One region of the Streptomyces sp. SUK 48 genome, then DNA from elsewhere that is predicted to be linked to it. Evidence: riboswitches for the same ligand, from Rfam matches in the RefSeq annotation. Region 1 holds a riboswitch; each other region holds the start of a gene.
What was found. A riboswitch is a leader RNA that binds a small molecule or an ion and turns the genes downstream of it on or off. The one in region 1 is predicted to bind thiamine pyrophosphate.
Positions count from the first base shown of each region.

Region 1 (9,909 bases):
CGCCGACGTCGCCAAGGGCATCGCCCAGCACATCGCCGCGTTCGCGCCGAAGTACCTGGCCAAGGAAGACGTCCCGGCCGACGTCGTCGAGTCCGAGCGTCGCATCGCCGAGGAGACGACCCGCGCCGAGGGCAAGCCCGAGGCCGCGATCGCCAAGATCGTCGACGGTCGCGTCAACGGCTTCTTCAAGGACGCCACCCTGCTGGGCCAGCCGTACGCGCTGGACAACAAGAAGTCGGTCCAGAAGGTGCTGGACGAGGCCGGTGTCACCCTGAAGCGCTTCACGCGCATCAAGGTCGGCATCTGAGTCCGTACCGCGATCGACGCGCGACCCGCGGAGAAATCCCGATAGGGTCGACAGCAGTCGTCCGCGACCACCGCCACACCCGGGTGTGGGGCGGACGGCAGCAGATCTGACGAGGAGGCCATTGCCGCGTATGGGAGCGAATAGCGACCCCACCGGCAATGGCCTTCTTCGTATGTGCAACACGTGAAAGAGGCGGGATCTCCCATGACCGACAAGGCCCAGAAGAGCGACGACGGCAAAGTACGCGGCCGGTTTCTGCTGAAGCTGTCCGGAGAGGCGTTCTCCGGTGGCGGCGGCCTGGGTGTCGACCCGGACGTGGTGCACAAGATCGCTCGCGAGATCGCGGCCGTCGTACGGGACGGCGCGCAGGTCGCGGTCGTCATCGGCGGCGGCAACTTCTTCCGCGGCGCCGAACTCCAGCAGCGCGGCATGGACCGCGCCCGCTCCGACTACATGGGCATGCTCGGCACCGTGATGAACTGCCTCGCCCTCCAGGACTTCCTGGAGAAGGAGGGCATCGACAGCCGGGTGCAGACCGCCATCACCATGGGCCAGGTCGCCGAGCCGTACATCCCGCTGCGCGCCGTGCGCCACCTGGAGAAGGGCCGCGTGGTCATCTTCGGCGCCGGTATGGGCATGCCCTACTTCTCCACCGACACCACCGCCGCCCAGCGCGCCCTGGAGATCGACGCCGAGGCGCTGCTCATGGGCAAGAACGGGGTGGACGGAGTCTACGACTCCGACCCCAAGACCAACCCCGACGCCGTCAAGTTCGACGCCCTCGGCTACGGCGAGGTCATCACCCGGGACCTGAAGGTCGCCGACGCCACCGCGATCACGCTGTGCCGCGACAACAAGCTCCCGATCCTCGTCTTCGAGCTTCTCGCCGAGGGCAATATCGCCCGTGCCGTCAAGGGTGAGAAGATCGGCACGCTGGTGGGTGACCACGGCAGCCGGAACTGACCGGCACGCCCCCCGTCGCCCGGGTACGACACCTGTCCGAGGGACGGACGGGACGCGCCTCGGCCGGGGGATGGACAATGTCCTGCCGGTCGGGAACCGTGCAGGAAGAAGACGCGACGCAGCCGGCCGGCGAACCGCTGAGGAACCGCGGCCGGGCCTCACTCAAGACACGCAGGAGCAAGTGGTGATCGAAGAGACCCTCCTCGAAGCCGAGGAGAAGATGGAGAAGGCCGTCGTGGTCGCCAAGGAGGACTTCGCCGCGATCCGCACCGGCCGTGCGCACCCGGCGATGTTCAACAAGATCGTGGCCGACTACTACGGTGCCCTGACGCCGATCAACCAGCTGGCCTCGTTCTCCGTGCCGGAGCCGCGGATGGCGGTCGTCACGCCGTTCGACAAGAGCGCGCTGCGCAACATCGAGCAGGCGATCCGCGATTCCGACCTGGGCGTCAACCCCAGCAACGACGGCAACATCATCCGGGTGGTGTTCCCCGAGCTGACCGAGGAGCGCCGTCGCGACTACATCAAGGTCGCCAAGGGCAAGGCCGAGGACTCCAAGGTCTCCATCCGTTCCGTGCGCCGCAAGGCCAAGGACGCCATCGACAAGATGATCAAGGATGGCGAGATCGGTGAGGACGAGGGCCGCCGTGCGGAGAAGGAGCTGGACGACCTGACGGCGAAGTACGTCGCTCAGGTGGACGAGCTCCTCAAGCACAAGGAATCGGAACTGCTCGAAGTCTGATGAGCGACTCTTCCTGGGGGGCGCCGCCACCGGCGGGGCAGACCGGCTACTGGGGGCCCGCCGAGGGCGGGCCCGTCCAGGGCGGGGACGCCCCGGCGGGTCCCGCGTACGATGCGCCCGCGGCGCAGCACACGCGCCCCATGCCCATCGTGCCCGATGTACCCGCGTATGGCGGAGACCAGGACGACACCCGGGGGGCTGCTCGGCTGAGCGGCCCCTTGTTCCGGGACGAGCCCCAGCCGCAGCACGGGACACCGCCGCGGTACGGCGCGGAGCCCCCGTACGGGGAGCGGCCGCCGTACGAGCAGCCGCAGCAGCAGCCGTTCGAGCAGCGGCCGCAGTACGGGCAGCAGCCCTACGGGGCGCAGCCGCAGGCCCCGTACGGGACGCCCCAGCCGACCCCGGCTCCGACCCCGAGCCCGAGCCAGAATCCGGTACCCATGCCCGACGCCCCGCAGCCGGCGCCAGCGCCGGCGCCGCAGAAGAAGAGCGCGGGCCGCGACCTCAGCGCGGCCATAGGCGTCGGCGTGGGTCTCGGCGTGGTGATCATCGCGTCGCTGTTCATCGTCAAGGCCGTGTTCGTCGGGGTGGTCGCGGTCGCCGTCGTCGTCGGTCTGTGGGAGCTGACCAGCAGGCTCCAGGAGCGCAAGCAGATCAAGGCGCCGCTCGTGCCGCTCGCGGTCGGCGGTGCGGCGATGGTGGTGGCCGGCTATGTGCGCGGCGCCGAGGGCGCCTGGGTGGCCATGGCCCTCACCGCGCTCGCGGTGCTGGTCTGGCGGATGACGGAGCCACCGGAGGGCTACCTCAAGGACGTCACGGCCGGTGTCTTCGCGGCGTTCTACGTGCCCTTCCTGGCCACCTTCGTCGCCCTGATGCTCGCCGCGGACGACGGTCCCTGGCGGGTCCTGACCTTCCTGCTGCTCACCGTGGTCAGCGACACCGGCGCCTATGCGGTCGGCTGGCGCTTCGGCAAGCACAAGCTCGCCCCGCGGATCAGCCCCGGAAAAACCCGCGAGGGCCTGTTCGGCGCGGTGTCGTTCGCGATGGTCGTGGGCGCGCTGTGCATGCAGTTCCTGATCGACGGCGGCCACTGGTGGCAGGGGCTGCTGCTGGGTCTCGCGGTCGCGGCCAGCGCCACCCTGGGCGACCTCGGCGAGTCCATGATCAAGCGGGACCTCGGCATCAAGGACATGGGCACCCTGCTGCCGGGGCACGGCGGCATCATGGACCGTCTGGACTCCCTGCTGCCCACGGCGCCGGTGGTCTGGCTGCTGCTGGTGCTCTTCGTCGGCTCCACCTGACGAAACCCGCTGTCGCGTGCCGTCACGGCCGTACGGGCCCCCGTCCTGGTTCCCAGGGCCGGGGCCCGTCGTCGTACGGCCGTCCGCTCATCCGGCCCCGCGGGGCCTCGCCCCTGGCGCGCGGGCGCCCGTGTTTGGCCACACGATGGTGACAAAGAGCGGCCCCTGGTAGGGAGAGCGAGAGATGCCCGAAGTCACCACCCCGTACGCGACCGGCACCCCGTGCTGGGTCGACCTGATGGCGTCGGACCAGCAGGCCGCGCTGGACTTCTACCGCGACCTGCTGGGCTGGCAGGGCCAGCCGGGACCGGCCGAGTTCGGCGGCTACACGGTCTGCGAGCTGCACGGCAAGGCCGTGGCGGGCCTCGGTCCCAAGCCCCAGGACATGCCGGAGCCGCCGCCCACCGTCTGGACCAGCTACCTGGCGTCCACCGACGCCCAGGCCACCCAGGACGCGATCGTCTCGGCGGGCGGCACCCTGATCGTCCCGGTGATGGACGTCGGCGATCTCGGCCGCATGCTGATCGCCGCCGACCCGCAGGGCGCCGTCTTCGGCGTCTGGCAGCCCGGCGCGTTCTCCGGCGCCCAGGTGGTCAACGAGGCGGGCGCCCTGACCTGGAACGAGCTGCACACCAGCGACGTACCCGGCGCCACCGGCTTCTACGGCGAGGCGTTCGGCATCGAGATCGAGCCCATGGAGGGCGCGGACTCCTACTGGGTGCTGCTGGTCGGCGGCCGCCCGGTCGGCGGCGTCACCCAGCTGGCGAACGACCCGCCCGGCACCCCGGCCCACTGGCTGAGCTACTTCGCCGTCGACGACGTCGACTCCACCGTGGACGCCCTGGTCAGAAGCGGCGGCACGGTCCTCGCCCCGCCCTTCGACATGATGGCCGGCCGCATGACCGTGGTCGCCGACCCCCAGGGCGCCCCCTTCGCGATGATCAAGCCGAAACCGATGTAAGCCACCCGTCGGCCGGCCGGCTCCCGTACCGGCCGGACCCCCGGAGCCGAGCGGCCGGACCGCGATACGCGCCACAATCCAGCGGCCGCGGGTCACCCCAATGGATCTGCGACACTGGTACCACCATGCCCATTCCCGGAGAACTCACCTTTGTCGCGCCGCGCGGAGCCAAGAAGCCGCCGCGGCATCTCGCCGATCTCTCGCCCGCCGAGCGCAAGGAAGCGGTGGCCGGGATCGGTGAGAAGCCGTTCCGTGCCAAGCAGCTGTCGCAGCACTACTTCGCGCGGTACGCGCACGACCCGGAGCAGTGGACCGACATCCCGGCCGGCTCCCGGGAGAAGCTGCGCGAGGCGCTGTTCCCGGAGCTGATGACGGTCGTCCGGCATCTGGCGACCGACGAGGGCACCACCCGCAAGACGCTGTGGCGGCTGTTCGACGGCACCCTCGTGGAGTCGGTCCTGATGCGGTACCCGGACCGGGTCACCATGTGCATCAGCTCGCAGGCGGGCTGCGGGATGAACTGCCCGTTCTGCGCCACCGGCCAGGCGGGCCTGGACCGCAATCTGTCCACCGCGGAGATCGTCCACCAGATCGTGGACGGCATGCGGGCGCTGCGCGACGGCGAGGTGCCGGGCGGCCCGGCGCGGCTGTCGAACATCGTGTTCATGGGCATGGGCGAGCCGCTCGCCAACTACAAGCGGGTCGTCGGCGCCATCCGCGCGCTCACCGACCCGGCGCCGGACGGCCTCGGTCTCTCCCAGCGCGGCATCACCGTCTCCACCGTCGGCCTGGTCCCCGCCATCCACCGGTTCTCCGACGAGGGCTTCAAGTGCCGCCTGGCGATCTCGCTGCACGCCCCCGATGACGAGCTGCGCGACACCCTCGTCCCCGTGAACACGCGGTGGAAGGTGCGCGAGGTGCTGGACGCCGGATTCGAGTACGCCGAGAAGAGCGGGCGCCGGCTGTCGATCGAGTACGCGCTGATCCGCGACATCAACGACCAGGCATGGCGCGGCGACCGGCTCGGCCGGCTGCTGCGCGGCCGCCCCGTGCACGTCAATCTCATCCCGCTGAACCCGACTCCCGGCTCCAAGTGGACGGCCTCGCGGCCCGAGGACGAGAAGGCGTTCGTGGAGGCGATCGCCGCGCACGGTGTGCCGGTGACGATCCGGGACACCCGTGGGCAGGAGATCGACGGAGCCTGCGGTCAGCTCGCCGCCACCGAGCGGTAGTCTGGGCCCGTTCCATCACATCTTCATATTCCGACAGGGGAGCGCCACAGCGCTGAGAGTGCGGCACCAGGCCGCAGACCCTCTGAACCTCGCCCAGGTCATTCTGGGTAGGAAGTTCGGTCACTACTCAAGCTGTTGCGCCCTGTCCGGGTTCTCCGGGCAGGGCCGCGTTCTTCCTGGCCAACCCCAGGAGGACAACCAAGTGCACAACAAGACCTTCGTGGTCGCGGCGGTCGGCTTCGGCCTGGTCGCGCTGTCCGCGTGCGGTTCGACGCAGGGGCAGGACAAGGCGGACGGCAAGACCGTCACCCTCGTCAGCCACGACTCGTGGGCCGTCTCCAAGAGCGTGCTCGCGGACTTCGAGAAGCGCTCCGGGTACAAGGTCCGCGTCCTCAAGGACGGCGACGCCGGACAGGCCGTCAACAAGGCCATCCTGACCAAGGACAACCCCCAGGGCGACGTCCTCTTCGGTGTCGACAACACCCTGCTCTCCCGCGCCCTCGACAACGGGCTGTTCCAGCCGTACACCGCCAAGGGCCTGGACAAGGTCGGCGCCCGGTACCAGCTCGACGGCAAGCACCGCGTCACGCCCGTCGACTACGGCGACATCTGCGTCAACTACGACAAGGCGTACTTCAGCGCGCACCACCTGGCGCCGCCGCAGTCGTACGCCGACCTCACCAAGCCCGCGTACAAGAACCTCCTGGTCACCGAGAACGCGGCCACCGCCTCGCCGGGCCTCGGCTTCCTGCTGGGCAGCGCCGCGCGGTTCGGGGACCAGGGCTGGCAGGACTACTGGAAGAAGCTCAAGGCCAACGGCGTCAAGGTCGTCGACGGCTGGGAACAGGCGTACTACCAGGAGTTCTCCGGCTCCTCGGAGGGCAAGAAGGCCGGTGGCGACCGGCCGCTCGTCGTGTCGTACGCCTCCTCCCCGCCCGCCGAGGTGATCTACGCCAAGAAGCGCCCCGCCACCGCCCCGACCGGCGTGGCGACCGGCACCTGCTTCCGGCAGATCGAGTTCGCCGGGCTGCTGAGCAACGCGCAGAACCCCAAGGGCGCCAAGGCGTTCCTCGACTTCCTTATCTCCAGGGAGTTCCAGCAGGACATGCCGCTGAACATGTACGTCTACCCGGTGGTCGCGGGCGCCGAGGTGCCCGCCGACTTCACCAAGTACGGTCCTCCGGCGCGGCACCCCGAGACGATGGCCCCCGAGAAGATCGCCGCCAACCGTGATCAGTGGGTCAAGACGTGGACGTCACTCGTACTGAAGTGACCGCCCGCGCGCGGACGCGACGCGGGAGCGCGGCGCGGCTGGGGCTGATGGCCCTGCCCGTCGCGTTCTTCGCCGTGTTCTTCGCCTGGCCCGTCGCCGCGATCGTGGCGCGCGGCCTGAAGACCGGCGGCTCCTGGCAGTTCGGGCGGATCGCGGACGTGGTCGGCCAGCCGGACATCCGGCATGTGCTGTGGTTCACCACCTGGCAGGCGCTCGCCTCCACCGCGCTCACCCTGCTGCTCGCGCTGCCCGCCGCGTTCGTCTTCGCCCGCCTCGACTTCCCCGGCAAGCAGGCGCTGCGGGCCGTCGTCACCGTCCCGTTCGTCCTGCCGACCGTCGTCGCCGGCAGCGCCTTCCTCGCGCTCGTCGGCCACGGCGGACTGCTCGACCAGCTGTGGGGCGTCCGCCTGGACACCACCGTGTGGGCGATCCTGCTCGCGCACGTCTTCTTCAACTACGCGGTCGTCGTACGGACCGTGGGCGGCCTGTGGGCCCAGCTCGACCCGCGCCAGGAGGAGGCCGCGCGGATGCTCGGCGCCTCGCCGTTCGCCGCGTGGCGGAAGGTGACGCTGCCCGCCCTCGGGCCCGCCGTGGCCGCCGCCGCGCTGATGGTGTTCCTGTTCACCTTCACCTCCTTCGGCGTGGTCCAGATCCTCGGCGGCCCCACCTTCTCCACCCTCGAGGTGGAGATCTACCGGCAGACCTCCGAGCTCTTCGACCTGACCACGGCCGCCGTCCTCACCCTCGTCCAGTTCGCCGCCGTCGGCGCGGTCCTCGGCGTCCACGCCTGGACGGTACGGCGCCGGGAGAGCGCCCTGCGCCTGGTCGACCCCGGGCTCACCGCGCGCCGGCCGCGCGGCGCCGGGCAGTGGACCCTGCTCGCGGGCGTCCTCGCCACCGTGGCGCTGCTCCTGGTGCTGCCGCTCGCCGTCCTCGTCCGCCGCTCCCTCGACGCCCCCGGCTTCGGCTACTACCGGGCGCTTGCCCGCACCGACGGCGGTACGTTCCTGGTGGCGCCGGTGCACGCGGTGTGGACCTCGCTCCAGTACGCCGCCGCCGCCACCGCCATCGCCGTGCTGATCGGCGCCCTCGCCGCCGCCGCGCTGGCCCGCCGGGACGCGGGCCGCCTGGTGAGGGGCTTCGACGCGCTGCTGATGCTGCCGCTCGGCGTGTCCGCCGTGACCGTCGGCTTCGGCTTCCTGATCGCCCTCGACAAGCCGCCGCTGGACCTGCGCCAGTCCTGGATCCTGGTGCCGCTCGCCCAGGCCCTGGTCGGCGCGCCCTTCGTGGTCCGCACCATGCTGCCGGTGCTGCGCGCGGTCGACGCCCGGCTGCGGGAGGCGGCGGCCGTGCTCGGGGCCTCGCCCTGGCGGGTGTGGCGGGAGATCGATCTCCCGCTGGTACGGCGGGCGTTGCTGGTCGCGGCCGGGTTCGCGTTCGCCGTCTCGCTCGGCGAGTTCGGCGCGACCGTGTTCATCGCGCGGCCCGACAACCCGACCCTGCCGGTCGCCGTGGCCCGGCTGCTCAGCCGCCCCGGCGACCTCAACTACGGCCAGGCGATGGCCCTTTCGACCATTCTGATGGTGGTGTGCGCCGCCGCCCTGCTCCTCCTGGAGCGGCTGCGGACGGACCGGACAGGGGAGTTCTGATGCTGAGCCTTCAGGGCGCGACCGTGCGCTTCGGCGGGCGGGCCGTGCTGGACGCGGTGGACCTGGAGGTCGCCGAGCACGAGGTGGTGTGCGTGCTCGGACCCAGCGGCAGCGGCAAGTCCACGCTGTTGCGGGCCGTCGCCGGGCTCCAGACCCTCGACGCCGGGCGGGTGTCGCTCGCCGGACGGGACCAGGGCGGGGTGCCCGCGCATCAGCGCGGGGTCGGCCTGATGTTCCAGGACCACCAGCTCTTCCCGCAGCGCGACGTCGGCGCCAATGTGGCGTTCGGGCTGCGCATGCACGGCGTGGCGAAGGGCGAACGGGACGCCCGGGTCGGCGAGTTGCTGGATCTGGTCGGGCTGCCGGGCGCGGCCCGCCGGGCGGTGGTCGCGCTGTCCGGCGGCGAGCAGCAGCGCGTCGCCCTCGCCCGCGCGCTCGCCCCCCGGCCCCGGCTGCTGATGCTGGACGAACCCCTCGGCCAGCTCGACCGCTCCCTGCGCGAACGCCTGGTGGTCGAACTCCGGGAACTCTTCGGGCGGTTGGGTACGACCGTGCTCGCCGTCACCCATGACCAGGGCGAGGCGTTCGCGCTGGCCGACCGGGTGGTGGTGATGCGGGACGGCCGGATCGCCCAGTCCGGCACGCCACTGGACGTCTGGCAGCGCCCCGCCGACGCGTTCGTGGCCCGTTTCCTCGGCTTCGAGAACGTGGTCCCGGCGACGGTCACGGGCGCGGTCGCCGACAGCCCCTGGGGCAAACTGCCGGTCCCGCAGGACGCCCCGCAGGGCGCCAGGACCCTGCTCGTCCGGCCCGCCGGGGTCCGGCTCGTCCCCGCCGACACCGGGCTGACCTGCACGGTCGCCGCCCGCACCTTCAAGGGCACCCATGTCGCCGTCCACCTCCAGCCGCAGGACGGCCCCCGCCTCGAAGCGGCCTGCGCACTGCGGGACGCGCCGGAGAGCGGAGACACGGTGGGCGCGGAGTTCGACGCGGCCGAAATCGTCGTGCTCGACTGATCACGCGCGACCTAGGGTGGGCCCATGACCCGCCTCGCGCATGAGCGTTACTGTGACGAAATCGCCCTGCAAGTAGGGCAGTTGAGGAAGCTGATCACCTCCGGCGCGGATCTGTCGGCCACGGTGCCGACCTGTCCGGAGTGGTCGCTGGAACGGCTCGTCCGGCACCTGGGCGGCGCCCTGCGCTGGTCCGGCACGCTGGTGCGGGAGCGGGCCCAGGAGATGATCCCGTGGGACCGGATTCCGCTCGGCGGCGGCCCCGAGGAGCAGGGCGATCCGGCCGCGCTGGACGCGTGGCTCGCGGAGTGCGGCGAACTGGTCGTCGGCGCGCTGCGCGAGGCGGGCCCCGACCTCGGGGTGTGGAGCTGGACCGGCATGGCCACCAGCGGCTTCTGGGCGCGCCGGATGACCCATGAGATCACCGTCCACCGCGCGGACGCGGCGCTCACCGCGGGGGCGCCGTAC
Region 1 is NZ_CP045740.1:2,533,714-2,543,622, reverse strand. Features, by position in the region: gene tsf (translation elongation factor Ts) at 1-307, shown strand, start outside; gene pyrH (UMP kinase) at 512-1,270, shown strand; gene frr (ribosome recycling factor) at 1,455-2,012, shown strand; gene GHR20_RS10540 (phosphatidate cytidylyltransferase) at 2,012-3,313, shown strand; gene GHR20_RS10535 (VOC family protein) at 3,498-4,274, shown strand; gene rlmN (23S rRNA (adenine(2503)-C(2))-methyltransferase RlmN) at 4,400-5,506, shown strand; TPP riboswitch at 5,532-5,638, shown strand; gene GHR20_RS10525 (thiamine ABC transporter substrate-binding protein) at 5,709-6,779, shown strand; gene GHR20_RS10520 (iron ABC transporter permease) at 6,827-8,428, shown strand; gene GHR20_RS10515 (ABC transporter ATP-binding protein) at 8,428-9,444, shown strand; gene GHR20_RS10510 (maleylpyruvate isomerase family mycothiol-dependent enzyme) at 9,469-9,909, shown strand, end outside.

Region 2 (9,909 bases), 3.4 Mb from region 1:
CCGCCTCGACCCTGCGCAGCGCGGTCCACAGGTTCCGCTCGCCCTTGGGGGTCTTCGGCGCCGAGAACTCGAAGGAGTACGTGGTCTTGCCGCCGGCGAGCATGTCACGCACGGTGCGCGCGCGATCAGTCCTGGTGGATGCGGTTCCGAGGGCCATACCCGCAGGTTAGCCAGGGGACGGCGGTCCCCCAACCGAACTCCGGAAATTTGCCCGAATTGTCGACTTACCGTCCACCCCTTGGGACGCGTCCGTGAGACGGGGCCCCTCAGGAACGCCGCAGCCGCCGGGCGAACTCGGCCGCGGCGGCGCCCGGGTCGTCGGCCTCGGTGAGCGCGCGCACCACGACCACCCGGGAGGCCCCGGCCGCCAGGACCTCGTCCAGGTTGCCGAGGTCGATGCCGCCGATGGCGAACCAGGGGCGCTCGGTGCCGAGCGCGGCCGTGTACCGGACCAGGTCGAGGCCCGGGGCGGGACGGCCGGGCTTGGTGGGGGTGGGCCAGCAGGGCCCGGTGCAGAAGTAGTCCACGCCCTCCTGGACGGCGGCCGCGGCGGCCTCGTCCTCGGCGTGGGTGGAACGGCCGATCAGCACGTCGTCGCCGAGGATCGCGCGGGCCGCGGGGACCGGCAGGTCGCCCTGGCCGAGGTGGAGCACATCGGCTCCGGCGGCGTGCGCGACATCGGCCCGGTCGTTGACCGCGAGCAGCCGGCCGTGCCGGGCGCACGCCTCGGCGAAGACCTCCAGGCAGGCCAGTTCCTCGGCGGCCTCCATGCCCTTGTCGCGCAGCTGCACGATGTCGACACCGCCGGCCAGTACCGCGTCCAGGAACTCGGGCAGGTCGCCTTGGCGCCTGCGGGCGTCCGTGCACAGGTACAGCCGGGCGTCGGCGAACTCGGCGCGGGCGGTGTCGGACATGCGTGGGCCCCCGGGGGTCGGTGTGGGTGCTGGGCGGGCGGTGGCGTACGGCGCGCGGGGCGTCGTACGCCACCCCCTCAGATGGTCGGGCTCAGACGGCGAGCGCCTGGGCGCGGCGCTTCACCTCCGTGCCGCGATTCTCGCTGAGGGCCTGCGCGGGCGTGCCGGGCAGGGTCGGGTCGGGGGTGAAGAGCCATTCGATCATCTCTTCGGCCGTGAAGCCGTCGTCCCGCAGGAGCGTCAGGGTCCCGGTCAGGCCCTTGACGATCTTGTCCCCGTCGATGAAGGCGGCGGGGACGTGCAGCGCGCGGTTCTCGCCTCGGCGTACGGCGATGATCTGGCCGTCCTTGACCAGCTGCCGCACACGCGTCACCTCGACGCCGAACTGTTCGGCGATGTCGGGGAGGGTGAGCCAGGCGGGGACGAGAGCGTCGATCTTCGTGTCAATCTCGGTCACGGGTACAGGGTAGGCGGTCGGCCGGGAGTGTGGCGTGATGCCGGTGGCCGAATGCCGCTCCGTCCTGGCCCTCGCGCGGTTCCCCGCACCTCTTCCGGGCCGCTAATCCGTGCTGGCGTCCTTCAAGGGGCGGGCCGGGTCCGCCAGTGCCTCCGGGTCCAGGGCACGGCCCGCCTCGATCAGCTTGCGGCCCTGGGCGAGATCGCGCGGCCGGCCCACGGCCAGCAGGGCGGCCAGGCGGCCCTCGCGCAGCCAGCACACCGTCCAGGCGGGGCCCGCGGGGTCGCCGCGCCAGACCAGCCGGTCGGCGGCGGCGTGGTGGCCGGCGTACTGGACGAAGCGGCCGAACTGCTCGGACCAGAAGTACGGCACCGGGTCGTAGACGGCGGTGGTCTCGCCGAGGATGCCGGCGGCGACGGTGCGCGGGCCCTGGAGGGCGTTGTCCCAGTGGTGCACGAGGAGGCGCTCGCCGTAGCGGGCCGACGGGAAGGACGCGCAGTCGCCGACGGCGTACACGTCGGGCGCGGAGGTGTGCAGCCGGGCGTCGGTGACGACCTCGCCCGCCGCGCCCAGCTCGATGCCGGAGCCGTCCAGCCAGCCGGTGGCGGGGCGGGCGCCGATGCCGACGACGACCGCGCCCGCGGGCAGCCGGGTGCCGTCGGCGAGCACCACCGCGCCGGGCTCGACGCGCTCCACCCGCGCGCCGGTGCGCAGTTCGGCGCCGCTGTCGGCGTACCAGCCGGCCATGGGGGCGGCGACCTCGGCGGGCAGCACCCCGGCGAGCGGCCGGTCGGCGGCCTCGACGACGGTCACCGCGCAGCCGGCCTCGCGGGCGGCCGTGGCGAACTCGGCGCCGATCCAGCCGGCGCCGGCGACCACGATGTCGTGCTGCCGGGCGAGCACCGGGCGCAGCCGTTCGGCGTCGTCCAGGGTGCGCAGCAGATGGACACCGGGGACGCCCTCGGTGCCGGGCAGGGTGACCGGTTCGGCGCCGGTGGCGAGCACCAGGACGTCGTACGGCACCGGGCCCGCCTCGGTGTCCAGTTCATGGTCGGCGGGGCGGGCGCCCAGGACCTCGCAGCCGAGCCTGAGGCAGACGCCGAGCGCGTCGAAGTCGAGGTCGAAGGCGGAGCCCTCGGCCTTGCCGAGCAGCACGGCCTTGGACAGCGGCGGCCGGTCGTAGGGCTGGTGCGGTTCGGCGCCGATGACGGTCACCTCGCCCGCGAAACCCCGCTCCCGCAGCGCGACCGCGGTCTGCACCCCGGCCATGCCCGCGCCGACGACGACCACGCGCCGGACCCCTGCCGTGCCCTCCTGGGCTGTCTGCTCGCTCACCCGGTCACCATAGACAGATGACGATCAGTCGGTCAGGGGGCGTGCGTCGTGACCTGTTCCACGACGCTGGTGCCGGAGCCGGGCCCCGACTCCCATTCCCAGCTCTCCTCCAGGCGCACCCGGCCGTCGGGCAACTCCACGACCGTGGACACGCAGTGGCCGCAGGCCGTGCTGCCGTCGGTGCGCAGCTGCACGTACCGGAAGTCCAGGCGGTCGCCCGCGCGGGTGCCGACCAGATGACCGCGGACGATGTCGCCGCCCCGGTACTCGGCCCAGATCGCGCCGTCCCGCTCGTGGTAGGCGAAGCGGGTGCGGGTGCCGACCTGACCTGCGCACTGGTCGGCGACGGGGGCGAGGAGCAGTCCGTCCAGTGACGGGGCCATGGCCAAGGGCTCCCTTACGGGTGGCGAGGGGGGCGGGCTAGGGTGGCCACCGTACAAGCACTCGCGGGAGCCCGGACGCACCGGGCTGAGAGGGAGGCTGGCGGCCTCCGACCGTACGAACCTGATCCGGGTCATGCCGGCGAAGGGAGGGGCTGGACGCCCATGTCCACACGTACGCCCGAAACCTCGGGCAGCTTCGACGTCCTGGTCGTCGGGGGCGGGATCATCGGGCTGGTGACGGCCTGGCGCGCGGCGCGCCGGGGGCTCGCGACGGCCCTGGTGGACCCGGCTCCGGGCGGCGGGGCCGCACAGGTCGCGGCCGGGATGCTGGCCGCGGTCACCGAACTGCACTACGGCGAGGAGACGCTGCTCGCCCTCAACCTGGAGTCGGCGCGCCGCTACCCCGGCTTCGTGGCCGAGCTGACCGAGGCGAGCGGCCGGGACCTCGGCTACCGGCGCTGCGGCACCCTCGCGGTCGCGCTGGACGCCGACGACCGCGCCCATCTGCGCGAACTGCACGCCCTCCAGCAGCGCTGCGGCCTGGAAGCGGAGTGGCTGTCGGGCCGGGAGTGCCGCCGTCTGGAGCCGATGCTGGCGCCCGGGGTGCGCGGCGGGCTGCGGGTCGACGGCGACCACCAGATCGATCCGCGCAGGCTGGCCGCGGCGCTGGTGACCGCGTGCGAGCGGGCCGGGGTGGTGTTCCACCGGGTGTGGGCGCGGCGGCTGGACGTCGTACGGGAGCGGGCCGTCGGGATCACCGCGGCGGACGGTACGGCGCTCACCGCCGGGCAGGTGGTGCTCGCGGGCGGCAGCCTCAGCGGGCGGCTCGCGGGGGTGCCCCCGGAGGTGGTGGTGCCGGTGCGGCCGGTGAAGGGGCAGGTGCTGCGGCTGACGGTGCCCGCGCGGTACGCGCCGTTCCTCAGCCGCACGGTGCGGGCCGTGGTCCGGGGCGGGCAGGTGTACCTGGTGCCCCGGGAGAACGGCGAGCTGGTCGTCGGCGCCACCAGCGAGGAGCTGGGCTGGGACACGACGGTCACCGCGGGCGGGGTGTACGAGCTGCTGCGCGACGCCCACGAGCTGGTGCCGGGCATCACCGAACTGCCGCTCACCGAGACCCGGGCCGGGCTGCGGCCCGGGTCCCCCGACAACGCGCCGCTGCTCGGGCCGTCCGGGCTCGACGGGCTGCTGCTGGCGACCGGGCACCACCGCAACGGGGTGCTGCTCACGCCGGTCACCGGGGATGTGATGGGGCAGTTGCTGGCGGGGGGCCCGCTGCCCGAGGAAGCCCGTCCGTTCACGCCGGAGCGCTTCGGCGCGCCGCGCGCCCAGCAGCTGGAGCAGACCGTATGAGCGCCGAGTCGTCCACCATCACCGTCTCCGTCAACGGGCAGCGCCGCGAGATCGCGCCGGGGACCGCGCTCGACGCCGTCGTACGGTCCCTCGTGCGGGCCCCCGCCGGGGTGGCGGCCGCCGTCAACGAGACGGTCGTACCGCGCACGCGGTGGGCCGGGACCGCGCTCGCCGAGGGCGACCGGGTCGAGGTGCTCACCGCGGTGCAGGGAGGCTGAGCCATGAGCGACGACCGGCTTGTCATCGGGGGTACGGCCTTCGGGTCGCGGTTGATCATGGGTACCGGCGGGGCGCCCAGCCTCGACGTGCTGGAGCGGGCGCTGGTGGCGTCCGGGACGGAGCTGACGACGGTCGCGATGCGGCGGGTCGATCCGTCCGTGCACGGCTCGGTGCTGTCCGTGCTGGAGAAGCTCGGCATCCGGGTGCTGCCGAACACGGCGGGGTGCTTCACCGCGGGGGAGGCCGTGCTCACGGCGCGGCTGGCGCGGGAGGCGCTCGGGACCTCGCTGGTGAAGCTGGAGGTCATCGCCGACGAGCGGACGCTGCTGCCGGACCCGGTGGAACTGCTGGAGGCGGCGGAGACGCTGGTGGACGACGGGTTCACGGTGCTGCCGTACACCAACGACGATCCCGTGCTCGCGCGGAAGCTGGAGGAGGTGGGGTGCGCGGCGGTGATGCCGCTGGGCTCGCCGATCGGATCGGGGCTCGGCATCCGCAACCCGCACAACTTCCAGCTGATCGTGGAGCGGGCCGGGGTGCCGGTGATCCTGGACGCGGGGGCCGGGACGGCGTCGGACGTGGCACTGGCGATGGAGCTGGGGTGTGCGGGGGTGATGCTGGCGTCGGCGGTGACGCGGGCGCGGGAGCCGGAGCTCATGGCGGAGGCGATGCGGTACGCCGTGACCGGGGGACGGCTGGCGCGGCTGGCGGGGCGGATCCCTCGCCGGTACTGGGCCGAGGCGTCGTCTCCCGCGGAGGGCCTGGCCGTGCTCGACCCCGAGCGTCCCGCCTTCTGAGCCCGCGTCCGCCCACCGCCTTCGTCTCCCACCCGCGCACCACCCGAAACCGTCGGCGGGGAGGCCGGACCTCCCCGTGGTGCGCCATCGCCGTCGGTGGCCCTCCGCGCGGCGGAATACGGCGTCCCCGCGTAAGAAGCGTCACAGGTCGGCTTCAGTGCCCAGGTGGGGACGGCGGAGGGGCGGGGGATGTCCGTGGGGGCTCGTAGACTCGGCCGTGTGGATATGACCCTTCAGGACGCCCTCGTCGGGCACGTGCTCGACGGTCGGTATCGCGTGGACGCGCGGATCGCGGCCGGCGGGATGGCGACGGTGTACCGGGCGCTGGACATGCGCCTGGACCGGGTGCTCGCGCTGAAGGTGATGCATCCCGCGCTGGCGGCCGACGGCGTCTTCGTGGAGCGGTTCATCCGCGAGGCGAAGTCCGCGGCCCGGCTCGACCATCCGAACGTGGTGCAGGTCTTCGACCAGGGCACCGACGGCTCGTATGTGTACATGGCGATGGAGTACGTCGCCGGGTGCACCCTGCGTGACGTGCTGCGCGAGCGCGGCGCGCTGCGGCCGCGGGCCGCGCTGGACATCCTGGAACCGGTGCTCGCCGCCCTCGGCGCCGCCCACCGGGCCGGTTTCGTGCACCGCGACATGAAGCCCGAGAACGTGCTGATAGGCGACGACGGACGGGTCAAGGTCGCCGATTTCGGCCTGGTCCGCTCCGTGGACACGGTGACCAGTACGACCGGCTCCGTGCTCGGCACCGTCGCCTACCTCGCCCCCGAGCAGATCGACCAGGGCAGCGCCGACCCCCGGGTCGACGTGTACGCCTGCGGTGTCGTGCTCTACGAGATGCTGACCGGCGCCAAGCCGCACTCCGGGGACTCCCCCGCGCAGGTGCTCTACCGGCACATCAACGAGGACGTGCCGCCGCCCTCCGCGCTGGCGCCGGACCTGGCCCCGCAGCTGGACGAGCTGGTCGCCTCGGCCACCGCCCGCGACCCCGAGGTGCGCCCGTACGACGCGGTGGCGCTGCTCGCCGAGGCCCGCGAGGCCCGCGCCGCGCTGGCCGAGGAGCAGCTGGACGCCGTACCGCCCCAGGCCAGGACGGTGGAGCACGAGAACGCGGAGAACCGTACGAGCGTGATCCCGCGCGCGCTCACCGTGCCCCGGCCGCTCCCCGTCGGCGAGGACGGCGACGACGGTGTCAGCCGCACCACCCGCTTCCAGGCCCCGCCCGCGGTGCCCCCGCGCCGGTCCCGGCGGCTCGTGCTCTCCATCGCCGTCGCCGTGCTCCTGGTGCTCGGCGCCGGCACCGGGTTCTGGTACATCAACTCCGGCCAGTTCACCAAGGTCCCGCCGCTGCTGACGAAGACCGAGGCGCAGGCCCGGCACCGGCTCCAGGACGCCGGACTGGACGTCGGCAAGGTGAGGCGGGCCTACGACGACACCGTCGAGCGCGGCACCGTGATCAGCACCGACCCGGCGCCCGGGGCGCGGATCCGGGACCATGACGCGGTGACGCTGACCGTCTCGCTCGGCCCCGAGACGGTCAAGGTGCCGGACCTGGCCGGCCTGCCGCTCGCCGAGGCCCGGAAGAAGCTCAAGGGCGCCGGTCTGGAGCCGGGCATGGTCACCCGGGAGTTCAGCGACGACATCGACGCGGGCGAAGTGATCTCCACGGCCCCCAGGACGGGCACCGAGCGGCACGCGGGCTCGGCGATCGCGCTGACCGTCAGCAAGGGCAGCCCGATCGACGTCCCGGACGTCACCGGCGACGACCCGGCCGACGCGCGGCAGGAGCTGACGGGCGCCGGACTCAAGGTGAAGATCGCGAGCGAGCAGGTCAACTCCGAGTACGACAAGGGCAAGGTGGCCCGGCAGAGCCCCGGCGACGGCAAGCAGGCCGCCTCGGGCGACACGGTGACGCTCACCCTGTCCAAGGGCCCGCAGATGATCGAGGTCCCGGACGTGACCGGCGACAGCGTGGACGACGCCCACCAGGCACTGGAGGACGCCGGATTCCAGGTCAGCGAGGACCGCGGCATCCTCGGGCTGTTCGGCGACACCGTGCGGAAGCAGTCCGTCGAGGGCGGGAAGACCGCGCCCAAGGGGTCCACGATCACGATCACCATCAGGTGAGGCCGTGCGGACGCCGGGGCCGGTGACCGGGTTCACCCCCGGCGCCGGTCCGGGCGCCCCCGCGGACATGACACCCTGAACAGGTGAGTTCCGTTTCCGCGTCCCGCTCCCTCCCCCGCAATCCCGTCGGCGGCCATGTGCCGGTGGCCGGCGGTCTGCACTCCGTGGGGCTGTCGTACGCCCGTGAGCTGAAGGCGGAGACCGTCCAGGTCTTCGTGGCCAACCCGCGCGGCTGGGCCACCCCCGCCGGGAACCCGAAGCAGGACGAGGCGTTCCGCGCGGCCTGCGCCGAGGAGTCGGTCCCGGCGTACGTGCACGCCCCCTACCTGATCAACTTCGGCTCGCACACCGAGGCGACCGTCGAGAAGTCGGTGGAGTCGCTGCGGCACTCGCTGCGCCGCGGCCGGGAGATCGGCGCGCTCGGCGTGGTGGTGCACACCGGCAGCGCGACCGGCGGACGGGCCCGCGAGGTGGCCCTGAAGCAGGTACGGGAGCACCTGCTGCCGCTGCTGGACGAGCTGACCCATGACGACGACCCGTTCCTGCTGCTGGAGTCCACCGCGGGCCAGGGCGCCTCGCTGTGCTCGCGGACCTGGGACTTCGGGCCGTACTTCGACGCGCTGGACGCCCACCCCAGGCTGGGCGTGTGCCTGGACACCTGCCACATCTTCGCCGCCGGGCACGATCTGACCGGCCCGGCCGGCATGAACCAGACGCTCGACCTGCTGGTGGAGACCGTCGGCGAGGGGCGGCTGAAGCTGATCCACGCCAACGACTCCAAGGACGTGGTCGGCGCGCACAAGGACCGGCACGAGAACATCGGCTCCGGCCACATCGGCGAGGAGCCCTTCCGCGCCCTGATGAACCACCCGGCGACCGCGGGCGTCCCGCTGGTCATCGAGACCCCCGGCGGCAAGGAGGGTCACGCGGCGGACGTGGCCCGGCTCAAGCGCCTCAGGGACGGCTGACGCGAGCCCCCGGGGCCGTCGGGCGGCGAGCCTCGGGGGCCGCCGCCCGGGTCCTCACAGCTCGGGCCCCTCCCCCGGCTCCTCCTGGTAGGAGTAGCGCTGTTCCTTCCAGGGATCGCCCACGTTGTGGTACCCGCGCTCCTCCCAGAACCCGCGCCGGTCGGCCGTCATGTACTCCACGCCCCGCACCCACTTGGGCCCCTTCCAGGCGTACAGATGGGGCACGATCAGCCGGACCGGGAAGCCGTGCTCGGCGGTCAGCAGCTCGCCGTCCTTGTGGGTGGCGAAGAGGGCGCGGTCGGAGAGGAAGTCGGCGAGGCGCAGGTTGGAGCTGAAGCCGTACTCCGCCCAGACCATCACATGGGTGACGTCCGGGGCCGGCGGGGCCAGGTCCACGATCGCGGCGGCCGGGACTCCGCCCCACTCCGCGCCGAGCATGCTGAACTTGGTCACACAGTGCAGATCGGCCACCACGGTGGCGTACGGCAGGGCCGTGAACTCCTCGTGGTTCCAGCCGTGCTTGTCGCCGTCGGCGGTGGCGCCGAAGACCCGGAAGTCCCAGCGCTCGGGCCGGAACTTGGGGACGGGTCCGTAGTGCGTGACCGGCCAGCCGCGCTGGAGTCGCTGCCCCGGCGGAAGCTCGGACCCTGCCGCTGCTCCAGACTCTCGCTCCACCGGATGACCCATGTAACCATCCTGACAGACCTCGGGCAGTGCCCTTGACCGCCCCTCCTCGAAACGGGCAAAGGCCACCAAACCTCAGCAGACTTACTAAGTACGCACTTACTGGACGATCTTCGCGTCCGGTGCAATCATGCGGCCCACACCTCCCCCGATTCCGTGCGGGAGACATCCGTGTGGAAGGAGCCGCTGCGATGCAGGGCGACCCCGACGTCATCGAACTGCTCAACGAGCAGCTGACCGCCGAGCTGACGGCGATCAACCAGTACTTCCTGCACTCCAAGATCCAGGACCACCGGGGGTGGGCCAAGCTCGCGGAGTACACCCGGCGCGAGTCCTTCGACGAGATGCGGCACGCGGAGATCCTGACCGACCGCATCCTGCTGCTCGACGGGCTGCCGAACTACCAGCGGCTCTCCCACATCGAGGTGGGGCAGACGGTGACCGAGATGTTCCGGGCCGACCGGCAGATCGAGGTCGAGGCGATCGACCGGCTGCGCCGGGGCGTGCAGGTCATGCGCGACAAGGACGACATCACGTCCGCGAACATCTTCGAGGCGATCCTGGCCGACGAGGAGCACCACATCGACTACCTGGACACCCAGCTGGAGCTGGTCGACAAGCTGGGCGAGGCGCTGTACATCTCGACCGTGATCGAGCAGAACCAGCCGG
Region 2 is NZ_CP045740.1:5,947,992-5,957,900, reverse strand. Features, by position in the region: gene metF (methylenetetrahydrofolate reductase [NAD(P)H]) at 1-157, opposite strand, end outside; gene thiE (thiamine phosphate synthase) at 267-914, opposite strand; gene GHR20_RS26305 (Rv2175c family DNA-binding protein) at 1,006-1,371, opposite strand; gene GHR20_RS26300 (FAD-dependent oxidoreductase) at 1,474-2,706, opposite strand; gene GHR20_RS26295 (hypothetical protein) at 2,739-3,089, opposite strand; TPP riboswitch at 3,143-3,254, shown strand; gene thiO (glycine oxidase ThiO) at 3,252-4,439, shown strand; gene thiS (sulfur carrier protein ThiS) at 4,436-4,657, shown strand; gene GHR20_RS26280 (thiazole synthase) at 4,661-5,455, shown strand; gene pknB (Stk1 family PASTA domain-containing Ser/Thr kinase) at 5,645-7,588, shown strand; gene GHR20_RS26270 (deoxyribonuclease IV) at 7,672-8,556, shown strand; gene GHR20_RS26265 (sulfite oxidase-like oxidoreductase) at 8,611-9,243, opposite strand; gene bfr (bacterioferritin) at 9,432-9,909, shown strand, end outside.
Region 2: another riboswitch for thiamine pyrophosphate. It lies ahead of thiO (glycine oxidase ThiO); the one in region 1 lies ahead of GHR20_RS10525 (thiamine ABC transporter substrate-binding protein).

Region 3 (9,909 bases), 1.7 Mb from region 1:
CGCATCCAGACGAAGTTGGCCTGCGTCTCCGGCACCGTCCAGCCCTGGGCGCGCAGCGCGTCGACCACACGGGTGCGCTCGCAGACCAGCGAGCCGACCCGGCCCAGCAGCTCGTCCTCGGCCCGCAGCGAGGCGATCGCCGCCTCCTGCGCCAGCTGGCTCACGCCGAACGGCACCGCCGTCTTGCGCAGCGCGGCGGCCACCGGCTCATGGGCGATCGCGAAACCGACGCGCAGCCCGGCGAGGCCGTACGCCTTGGAGAAGGTCCGCAGGACGCAGACATTGGGCCGCTCCCGGTACAGCTCGACGCCGTCGGGCACCTCGGGGTCGCGGATGAACTCCCGGTACGCCTCGTCCAGCACCACCAGGACGTCCTTCGGCACCCGGTCCAGGAAGCGCTCCAGCTCGGCCCGCCGCACCACCGTGCCGGTGGGGTTGTTCGGGTTGCAGACGAAGATCAGCCGTGTCCGGTCGGTGATCGCCTCCGCCATCGCGTCCAGGTCGTGCACATCGCCGGGCGTGAGCGGCACCTGCACCGACCGGGCCCCGTTGATCTGCGTGATGATCGGGTACGCCTCGAAGGAGCGCCAGGCGTAGATCACCTCGTCACCGGGACCGCTGGTCGCCTGGATCAGCTGCTGGGCGACGCCCACCGAGCCCGTGCCGGTGGCGACGTGGGAGGCCGGCACCCCGAAGCGCTCCGCCAGCTCCTGCGTCAGGGCGGCGCACGCCATGTCGGGGTAGCGGTTGAAGGAGGCCGCGGCCGCGGTCACGCGCTCCAGCACACCGGGCAGCGGCGGGTACGGGTTCTCGTTCGAGGACAGCTTGTAGGCGACCGGTCCGTCGGCCGCGGCCGGCTTGCCCGGCTTGTAGGTGGGGATACCCTCCAGCTCGGCGCGCAGCTTGGGGCTCGTCTCGCTCACCGCAGTCCTCCTCGCGACCACCGGCGGACCGTCGACGCCGCCGGCTTCCAATACTGCTCACCATATGAGGATTCGGCTGCCCTGAGTACTGGCCATGGGCAAAGCTCCTGGACCCGCGACCACAACAGGGGCATCACCGGGCATGGCCCTATGAAGGCGGATCTTTCGGGGGGCGCGCCGTACATATATCTATGCGCCGGTGGCTCGCGCCGTAGCGCGCATCACCCGTGCAGGTGAGTTGAGACCTCTTCGAAACATCGGACCATTGGCAGGCTCATGCGCGCCGTCACGCTATGTCTTGCCAAGAAAGCGCTCAACTACCTTTGATTCAGAGGTAGTTAATGCGGCATCACCATGCAGAAACGTGCCTGTCAACGAGTGCATATGCGTCCGCACTACCCCACCGCAAGAGCCCTACTATCGGCTCGCCATGACAGCAGCAGGGAAGCACCAGGTGAGCCGCGCGGAAACCTCACGTCGAGGCAGCCGGCCGGGCCGGGCGGGCATCAGGGACGTGGCCGCCGCCGCCGGGGTCTCCATCACGACCGTCTCCGACGCCCTCAACGGCAAGGGACGGCTCCCGGACGCCACCCGGCGCCATGTCCGCGAGGTCGCCGACCGGCTGGGGTACCGCCCCTCGGCCGCCGCCCGTACCCTCCGTACCGGCAAGTCGGGTCTGATCGGCCTGACCGTGACCACGTACGGGGATGAACCTTTCACCTTCACGGAGTTCGCGTACTTCGCCGAGATGGCGCGGGCCGCCACCTCGGCGGCGCTGGCCCGGGGCTACGCCCTGGTCATCCTGCCCGCGACCTCCCGCCACGACGTGTGGTCCAACGTCGCCCTCGACGGCACCGTCGTCATCGACCCCTCCGACCAGGACCCGGTGGTCGGCGAACTCGTCCGCCAGGGGCTGCCCGTCGTCTCCGACGGACGCCCGGCGGGCGAGCTCCCGGTGACCGCCTGGGTGGACAACGACCACGAGGCCGCCGTCCTCGGCATCCTCGACCATCTCGCCGCCGCCGGCGCCCGCCGTATCGGGCTGCTCACCGGCACCTCGACCGACACGTACACCCATCTGTCGACCACGGCCTATCTGCACTGGTGCGAGCGGGTCGGCCAGGACCCGGTCTACGAGTCCTACCCGGCGCACGACCCGTGCGCGGGCGCCGTCGCCGCCGACCGGCTGCTCGCCCGCCCCGACCGGCCCGACGCGGTCTACGGGCTGTTCGACCCCAACGGCACCGATCTGCTCGCCGCCGCCCGGCGCTACGGGCTGCGCGTCCCGGACGATCTGCTGCTGGTGTGCTGCAGCGAGTCCACCGTGTACGCCAGCACCGAGCCGCCGGTCACCACGCTCTCGCTCAAGCCGCGCCGCATCGGCACGGCCGTCGTCCAGCTGCTCATCGACGCCATCGAGGGCGTGGAGTCGGAGCAACCGGTCGAGCAGGTCATACCGACCGAGCTGATCGTGCGCACCTCCTCCCAGCGGCGGCCCCCGCGCACGACGGTCAGCCCACCGCGGTCCCCGGACGACACGTAGGACGGACCGCGCGACGGCGGCGCGGAAGTCGTTCGAGACGGCGCGGACGGCTTCCGGCGGCGGCCCGGGCGGTGTTCGGCCGGGGCGCCGCGCGGGCCGCAGCAGGCCGGCGGTCCTCCGACCGCCGGCGAACACCTGCCCAAACGGGGCGAAAGCCGCGGCGAAGCGGAGTCTTGTTCCGATTCACCACCCCTGGGTCATCACATGGCGCGACGCGCATTCCTATGATGGGCCCACGACACCGCGGACCGCTGCGACCAGGCAGTCCGAAGCGGTGCAGATGCGGCGCGATGGTGGAGGGGTCTGATGACTCAGGGGGCCGGTCAGGGACCCGAGGTGGAGCGGACGGCGACGCTGCGTGACTTCCGGGTGCCCGCGTATGTCCACGAGTCCGGTCCGTACGTCCCGCACACCGAGCAGGACGACAGCGCGCCGCCCGCCGAGGAGTCGTACCCCGAGGCGTACACACCCACCCAGCGCGATCTCCCGGTGATCAACCGCGGCGACACGCTCCAGCTCCCCGTCGACCCGGCGCCCGCCGCGCCCGCGCCGCAACCCGCGGCAGGACCCGGCCCGCTCTTCGTCGTCGGTGACGTGCACGGCTACCTGGACGAGCTGATGGCCGCCCTGCACGAGCAGGGGCTCATCGACGACGCGGGCCAGTGGTGCGCCGGCACCACCCGGCTGTGGTTCCTCGGCGACTTCACCGACCGCGGCCCGGACGGCATCGGCGTCATCGACCTGGTGATGCGGCTGTCCGCCGAGGCGGCCGCGGCCGGCGGCTACTGCAAGGCCCTCATGGGCAACCACGAGCTGCTGCTGCTCGGCGCCAAGCGGTTCGGGGACACGCCCGTCAACTCCGGTGCGGGCACCGCCACGTTCCAGGCGGCCTGGCTGCTCAACGGCGGCCAGAAGACCGACATGGACCGTCTCCAGGACCACCATCTCCAGTGGATGGCCCGCCTCGACGCCCTGGAGGAGGTCGACGGCTATCTGCTGGTGCACTCCGACACCACCGCCTACCTCGACTACGGCGACTCCATCGAGGCCGTCAACGACACCGTGCGCGAGCGGCTCACCCGCAACGACGCGGACGAGTGCTGGGACCTGTTCCGCAAGCTCACCAAGCGCTTCTCCTTCCGCGACGAGGGCGGCGCCGACGCCGTGCGCTCCCTGCTCGACACCTACGGCGGCACCCGGATCGTGCACGGCCACAGCCCCATCCCCTACCTGCTGGGCGAAGTCGGCTCCGAGGACGGCGAGGAGAGCGACGACCCGGTGGTCGAGGGGCCGCATGTCTACGCCGACGGGCTCGCCATCGCCATGGACGGCGGAGTGACCATGGCCGGAAAGCTGCTGGTGAGGCAACTCCCGCTGGAGCGCTGACCGTTCCCCGGGCGGCCTCCGCCATACCGGAGTACGCGCAGGCCGGGACGCAATTTCCGGCAATCCCCTGTCACCACGCGCCGTCACGGCTCTACCATCGGCTTATCCGTAGCAGGCTCCCCTCCGTCTCTGCCCGACGGCTCGCCGCTGCGCGAGCCCCAAGCCCTACGGAGCATCGGGGGATGCACATGAACAGCCTTCCGCAGCACCTGCGGAGCGAGGACCGCCAGGAGTTCGAGCGGCTCCTCGACGAGGTTCTGCGCTCCGCACCACACCGACCGGAACTGGCCGCCGTGGGACAGCGGCTCAACCCCGCGCAACTGCGCACCATGGCCATCGCCGCGTCCGCGCTCATCACGGCGGCCGCGGCCGCCGAGTACCAGCGCTATGTGCGCATCCGCGACGAACTGCGCCACCCGGAGCAGGCCCAGGGCGCGGCCGGCACCGCCCCCGCCGAGCCGGATCCGGCCGCGACGGATCTCGCCGCCGCACACGGCGCGGGCGCGGTCGCGGTCGTCGCCGTCCTGGCACCGCTGCTGTCCGCGACCGCGGCGGTGATATTCCTGCTCATCGGCTACATCCTGAGAACCCTGGACCCCGGACAGTCCTTCGCCGGCACCATGCTCACCGCCGGCTGGGTGTTCGGGGCCCTGACCGTGGCCGCGCTTCTCGTCGCCGCCGCCGGACTGCTCCTGACCGCTCTGCGCAACGGCTCCTCCCCCGAATCCCGGGCCCGCGACGCCGCCGCCGAGGAGGTCGCCAGAGCCAGAGCCGCCTGGGAGGGCGCCCTGCTGGAACGCGGCATCCTCCCCTTCCTCCAGGAGGCCCTCGCCGACCACCCCGACTACACCGGTTCGGAACAGGCCGACCCGGAACACCAGCCGGACTGACCCACCGGGCGCGGGTCCCCGGCCCGACGAGGCGCCGCTCCGAAGCCGGTGGACCGGCCGGAGCGGCGCTCACGTCCCCGTCAGTCCGCGATCGGCAGGTACACCCGGTTCCCGGCCTCCGCGAACTCCTTCGACTTCTGGGCCATGCCCTCCTCGATCTCGGTCCGGTTGCCGCCGTGTTCGCGGCGGATGTCCTGGGAGATCTTCATGCTGCAGAACTTCGGGCCGCACATGGAGCAGAAGTGCGCCGTCTTGGCGGGCTCGGCCGGGAGGGTCTCGTCGTGGAAGGCGCGGGCCGTGTCCGGGTCGAGGGCCAGGTTGAACTGGTCCTCCCAGCGGAACTCGAAGCGCGCGTCCGAGAGGGCGTCGTCCCACTCCTGCGCGCCCGGGTGCCCCTTGGCGAGGTCGGCCGCGTGGGCGGCGATCTTGTAGGTGATGACGCCGGTCTTCACGTCGTCCCGGTTGGGCAGGCCCAGGTGTTCCTTCGGCGTGACGTAGCAGAGCATCGCCGTGCCCCACCAGGCGATCATCGCGGCGCCGATGCCGGAGGTGATGTGGTCGTACGCCGGGGCGATGTCCGTGGTCAGCGGGCCGAGCGTGTAGAACGGGGCCTCGTCGCAGATCTCCTGCTGGAGCTCGATGTTCTCCTTGATCTTGTGCATCGGGACATGCCCGGGGCCCTCGATCATCGTCTGTACGTTCAGCCGCCGGGCGATCCGGCCGAGTTCCCCGAGCGTGCGCAGCTCCGCGAACTGGGCCTCGTCATTGGCGTCCGCGATGGACCCGGGCCGCAGCCCGTCGCCCAGCGAGTACGTGACGTCGTAGGCGGCGAGGATCTCGCACAGCTCCTCGAAGTTCTCGTACAGGAACGAGTCCTTGTGGTGCGCCAGGCACCACGCGGCCATGATGGAGCCGCCCCGCGAGACGATGCCGGTCTTGCGGTTGGCCGTGAGCGGTACGAACGGCAGCCGCACGCCCGCGTGGACGGTCATGTAGTCCACGCCCTGCTCGGCCTGCTCGATGACGGTGTCCTTGTAGATCTCCCAGGTCAGTTCCTCCGCCCTGCCGTCGACCTTCTCCAGCGCCTGGTACAGCGGCACCGTGCCGATCGGGACGGGGGAGTTGCGCAGCACCCACTCGCGGGTGGTGTGGATGTTGCGGCCGGTGGAGAGGTCCATGACCGTGTCGGCGCCCCAGCGGGTCGCCCAGGTCATCTTCTCGACCTCTTCCTCGATGGACGAGGTCACCGCGGAGTTGCCGATGTTGGCGTTCACCTTCACCAGGAACCGCTTGCCGATGATCATCGGCTCGATCTCCGGGTGGTTGACGTTGACCGGCAGCACCGCCCGGCCCGCCGCGATCTCCTCGCGCACCACCTCGGGGGAGACGTTCTCCCGAAGGGCCACGAACTCCATCTCGGGCGTGATCTCGCCCCGGCGCGCGTACGCGAGCTGCGTCACCGCCTGGCCGCCCCGGCCCCGGCGCGGCTGGCGCGGGCGGCCCGGGAAGACCGCGTCCAGGTTCCGCAGCCCGCCGCGCGGCGAGGTGTGCTTGATGCCGTCGTCCTCGGGACGGACGGGACGGCCCGCGTACTCCTCGGTGTCGCCGCGGGCGATGATCCAGTTCTCCCGCAGCGGCGACAGCCCCCGGCGGACGTCGGTGTCGACGAGTTGATCGGTGTACGGGCCCGACGTGTCGTACAGCGTGACCGACTGCCCGTTGGTCAGGTGCACCTGACGGACCGGCACGCGCAGGTCGGGGCGTGAGCCCTCGACGTACGCCTTGTGCCAGCCGATGGACTTCCCGGCCTCCGAGGACATGTCGTCCTGGACGGAGGCAGGCGTGCGTGCGTCCTTGTTGGTCATGAGACCTACTCCCTACGCCGGCATTACCCGGTAACAGGTTCGGCGGTCGACGCAGCGGCTTCCGTCGTCCGAGGTCTCCCGGGGAACATCGCATGTTCCACGTGAAACATCGCTTCTACGGAGGTCAGCGCCCTCTCAGCCCGGTGCTCCGAGCTCCCGCGTGTGCAAAGGTGTCTCCACGCTAGCGTCATCCGTGATGCGATGAACAGTGGGCCCTCCCCGCTTCTTGCGATGATCTGGCGATGACCCGGATGGACCAGCACCCGTACCAGCCGCCCGGCCCGCGCCGGCACGACGGCTCGGAGCCCCCGAGCCGGGGCCACCGTCACGACCCTGGCCATGCCCAAGCCCCGGCCCAGGTGCCGGTCCAGGGCCCGGCCCATGACCACGGACGCGGGCGCGGGCACAGCCACGGCACGGGCCATGGGAACGGCCACGGACACGGCTCCGGCCATGGGCACGGGCACAGCCACGGTCATGGCCCCGCCGCGCCCGTCTCCCGGCATCTGCGCAAGGTGATCGCGGCGATCCTCGTCCCGTTCACCGCGGCGGTCGTGGTCGGTCTGGTGGTGCTCTGGCCCGGTGGCGCGCCCTCGCACAAGCACAGTGGCGTCGGCTTCGACCGGCAGACCCAACAGGCCACCGTGACCCGGGTGACCGAGGTGAGCTGCGCCTCGGTGAGCGCCGGCGGCGGGGCTCCGAGCGGTGATGGCTCCGGCGGGGCACCGACGGGCCGGCAGTCCGGCGGCACCTGCAAGAAGGCGACCGTCCGGGTCGACACCGGCAGGGACAAGGGCCGTACGTTCACCGAGATCGTGCAGCCCGATCAGCCCCGGCAGCTGCACCAGGGCGAGCAGGTCGTCGCCGCCTACGAGCCGACCGCGCCGAAGGACCTCCAGTACTCGGTCGCCGATGTGGACCGGAAGTTCCCGATGGCGCTGCTCGCGGGCGTCTTCGCGCTCGCCGTCGTGGTGGTGGGCCGGCTGCGCGGCGTCATGGCCCTCGTGGCGCTGGCGGTGAGCTTCCTGGTGCTGAACCAGTTCATCCTGCCCGCGATCCTCCAGGGCTCCAATCCCCTGCTGGTGGCGGTGATCGGGGCGAGCGCCATCATGCTGATCGCCCTGTACATGTGCCACGGCCTGTCGGCCCGTACGTCGGTGGCGGTGCTCGGCACGCTGATCTCGCTGAGCCTGATCGGCCTGCTCGGCTCCGTGTTCATCGGCTGGGCCGCCCTGACCGGCAACACCGACGACAGCACCGGTCTGATCCACGGGCTGTACCCGAAGATCGACATGAGCGGCCTGCTGCTGGCCGGGGTCATCATCGGCTCGCTCGGCGTCCTGGACGATGTGACGGTCACCCAGACCTCCGCCGTCTGGGAGCTGCACGAGGCCAACCCCACGATGGGTCCGCGCGGTCTGTACCGGGCGGCCATCCGCATCGGCCGCGACCACATCGCGTCGGTCGTCAACACCCTCGTACTCGCCTACGCGGGCGCCGCGCTGCCGCTGCTGCTGCTGTTCTCCATCGCGCAGAGCAGCGTGGGGACGGTGGCCAACAGCGAGCTGGTGGCGGAGGAGATCGTGCGCACCCTGGTGGGCTCCATCGGGCTGGTCGCCTCGGTACCGGTCACCACCGCCCTCGCCGCCCTGGTGGTGGCGGCCGACCGGAGCGCCCCGGGCACGGAGACCCCGACCGGCACCCAGCCCCTGCCGGCCCGTGGCGGCCGGGGGCGGCGCCGGAAGCGGTGAGGCGGGGCGGGCCGTCCGGCAGGGGACCGGACACCGCCCGCCGCCCCGCGCGAAGGCCGACGCGGAGACCGACGGAGAAGCCGACGTGGCAGCCTGCGTGGCGGCCCGTACGAGGGCCTGTGCGGGGCCCCCTGAAGAAGCGTTACTGCACGGCCCCGTAGCACCGGGCGGAGCGTCCGCGCCCCGTCCCTCGGCGGCTCAGCCCGCGCTCTGCTCCTCGGCGAGAATCCGGTCCAGCGCCTCGTCCAGATGCGCGTCGAAGTCGGCGAGCGCGCCCTCCTGCCCGAGCGGCACCAGCTTGTCCGTGCGATCGAGGAAGGCCACGAGCGGTGCCGCCGACGAACGGAACAGGGCCTGGTCACCGCCGACCTGAAGCCTGATCAGCACCTCGCCCAGCACCTCGGCCTCGACGGGGGAGATCCGCACATCCCCCTCCCCGCACGGCCGTCCGACGCCGTCGATCAGCAGTTCCCGACCGAAGACCCAGGTCACCGGGGCATCGCCGGGCAGATGGAAGGTGAGCCGCACGGCGTAGGGATCGCCTGTCTCGTAGCGCAACTCCACCGGAATGCGGAAGGAGAGCTCCTCCGAGACGAGAAAGCTCATCATGACCTCTGCCTGTACGGACTCGCGCATCGCCTACCCCGTCATATGACATCGACTGGCCGGGTTTGATCCCTCTGACCGTGGTAAATCTTGCTGAAAGTACACAGTGGATCACAAGGAGTAAGTTTTCAGATACTGATAGAGAGGGTCAGAGATCCCAGATTCCGCCCGATCTCCGTGTGAAGCCGCCGCGCCGCGGGCAGCAGCCGGTCGGCCTGGTGGGCCGGGAGGGAAAGGGCCACGGTGGCCGCGGTCGCGCCGACCGTGATGGGCACCGCCGCGCAGACCGTGCCGAGCGCGTACTCCTGGCGCTCCGTCACCGGCGCCATGCGCCGCACCCGGGCCAGCCGCCTCAGCAGGGCGTCGCTGTCGCGCACGGTGTAGGGCGTGAGGGCCTGGACCGGATAGCGGGCGAGATACTCGCGCCGGGCGTCCTCGTCCAGCTGGGAGAGCAGGCACTGTCCGATGGCGTGCGCGTGCCCGGTCTCGCGGAAGTCGGCCCACTCCTCGGCCGCGGGGGCCTCACGGGAGTCGGCGACGCAGAGGACCTCGACCTCGCCGTCCCGGTACATCGCGTAGTACATCGGGGCGCCGATGGAATCGCGCCAGTGCGCGAGGGTGTCCACGACTCTGCCGCGACGTTTCTCCCGCGCCCCGCTGCTGCTCAGCCGCTCGGCCGCGTCCCCGAGGAAGAAGAGCCCCTTGTCCCGGCGTAGATAGCCCTCGTGCACCAGGGTGCGCAGCAGGTGGTAGGTGGTCGGCAGGGCCAGGCCGGTCGCGCGGGCGAGCTGCTTGGCGGGGGCGCCGTACGGATGGGCCGCGACGGTCTCCAGCAGCCGCATGGCGCGCTGTACGGAGCCGATGAGGGTCGCGGGGGCCGGCTGCGGCGGGACGGCCATCCCGGACGGCCGCCGGGCCGGTGGGGTGCGGGGGCGTGGCTGGGCG
Region 3 is NZ_CP045740.1:4,266,803-4,276,711, reverse strand. Features, by position in the region: gene hisC (histidinol-phosphate transaminase) at 1-923, opposite strand, end outside; gene GHR20_RS18500 (LacI family DNA-binding transcriptional regulator) at 1,354-2,466, shown strand; gene GHR20_RS18495 (metallophosphoesterase) at 2,773-3,852, shown strand; gene GHR20_RS18490 (hypothetical protein) at 4,035-4,742, shown strand; gene thiC (phosphomethylpyrimidine synthase ThiC) at 4,823-6,607, opposite strand; TPP riboswitch at 6,600-6,777, opposite strand; gene GHR20_RS18480 (YibE/F family protein) at 6,850-8,358, shown strand; gene GHR20_RS18475 (SsgA family sporulation/cell division regulator) at 8,557-8,994, opposite strand; gene GHR20_RS18470 (IclR family transcriptional regulator C-terminal domain-containing protein) at 9,093-9,909, opposite strand, start outside.
Region 3: another riboswitch for thiamine pyrophosphate. It lies ahead of thiC (phosphomethylpyrimidine synthase ThiC); the one in region 1 lies ahead of GHR20_RS10525 (thiamine ABC transporter substrate-binding protein).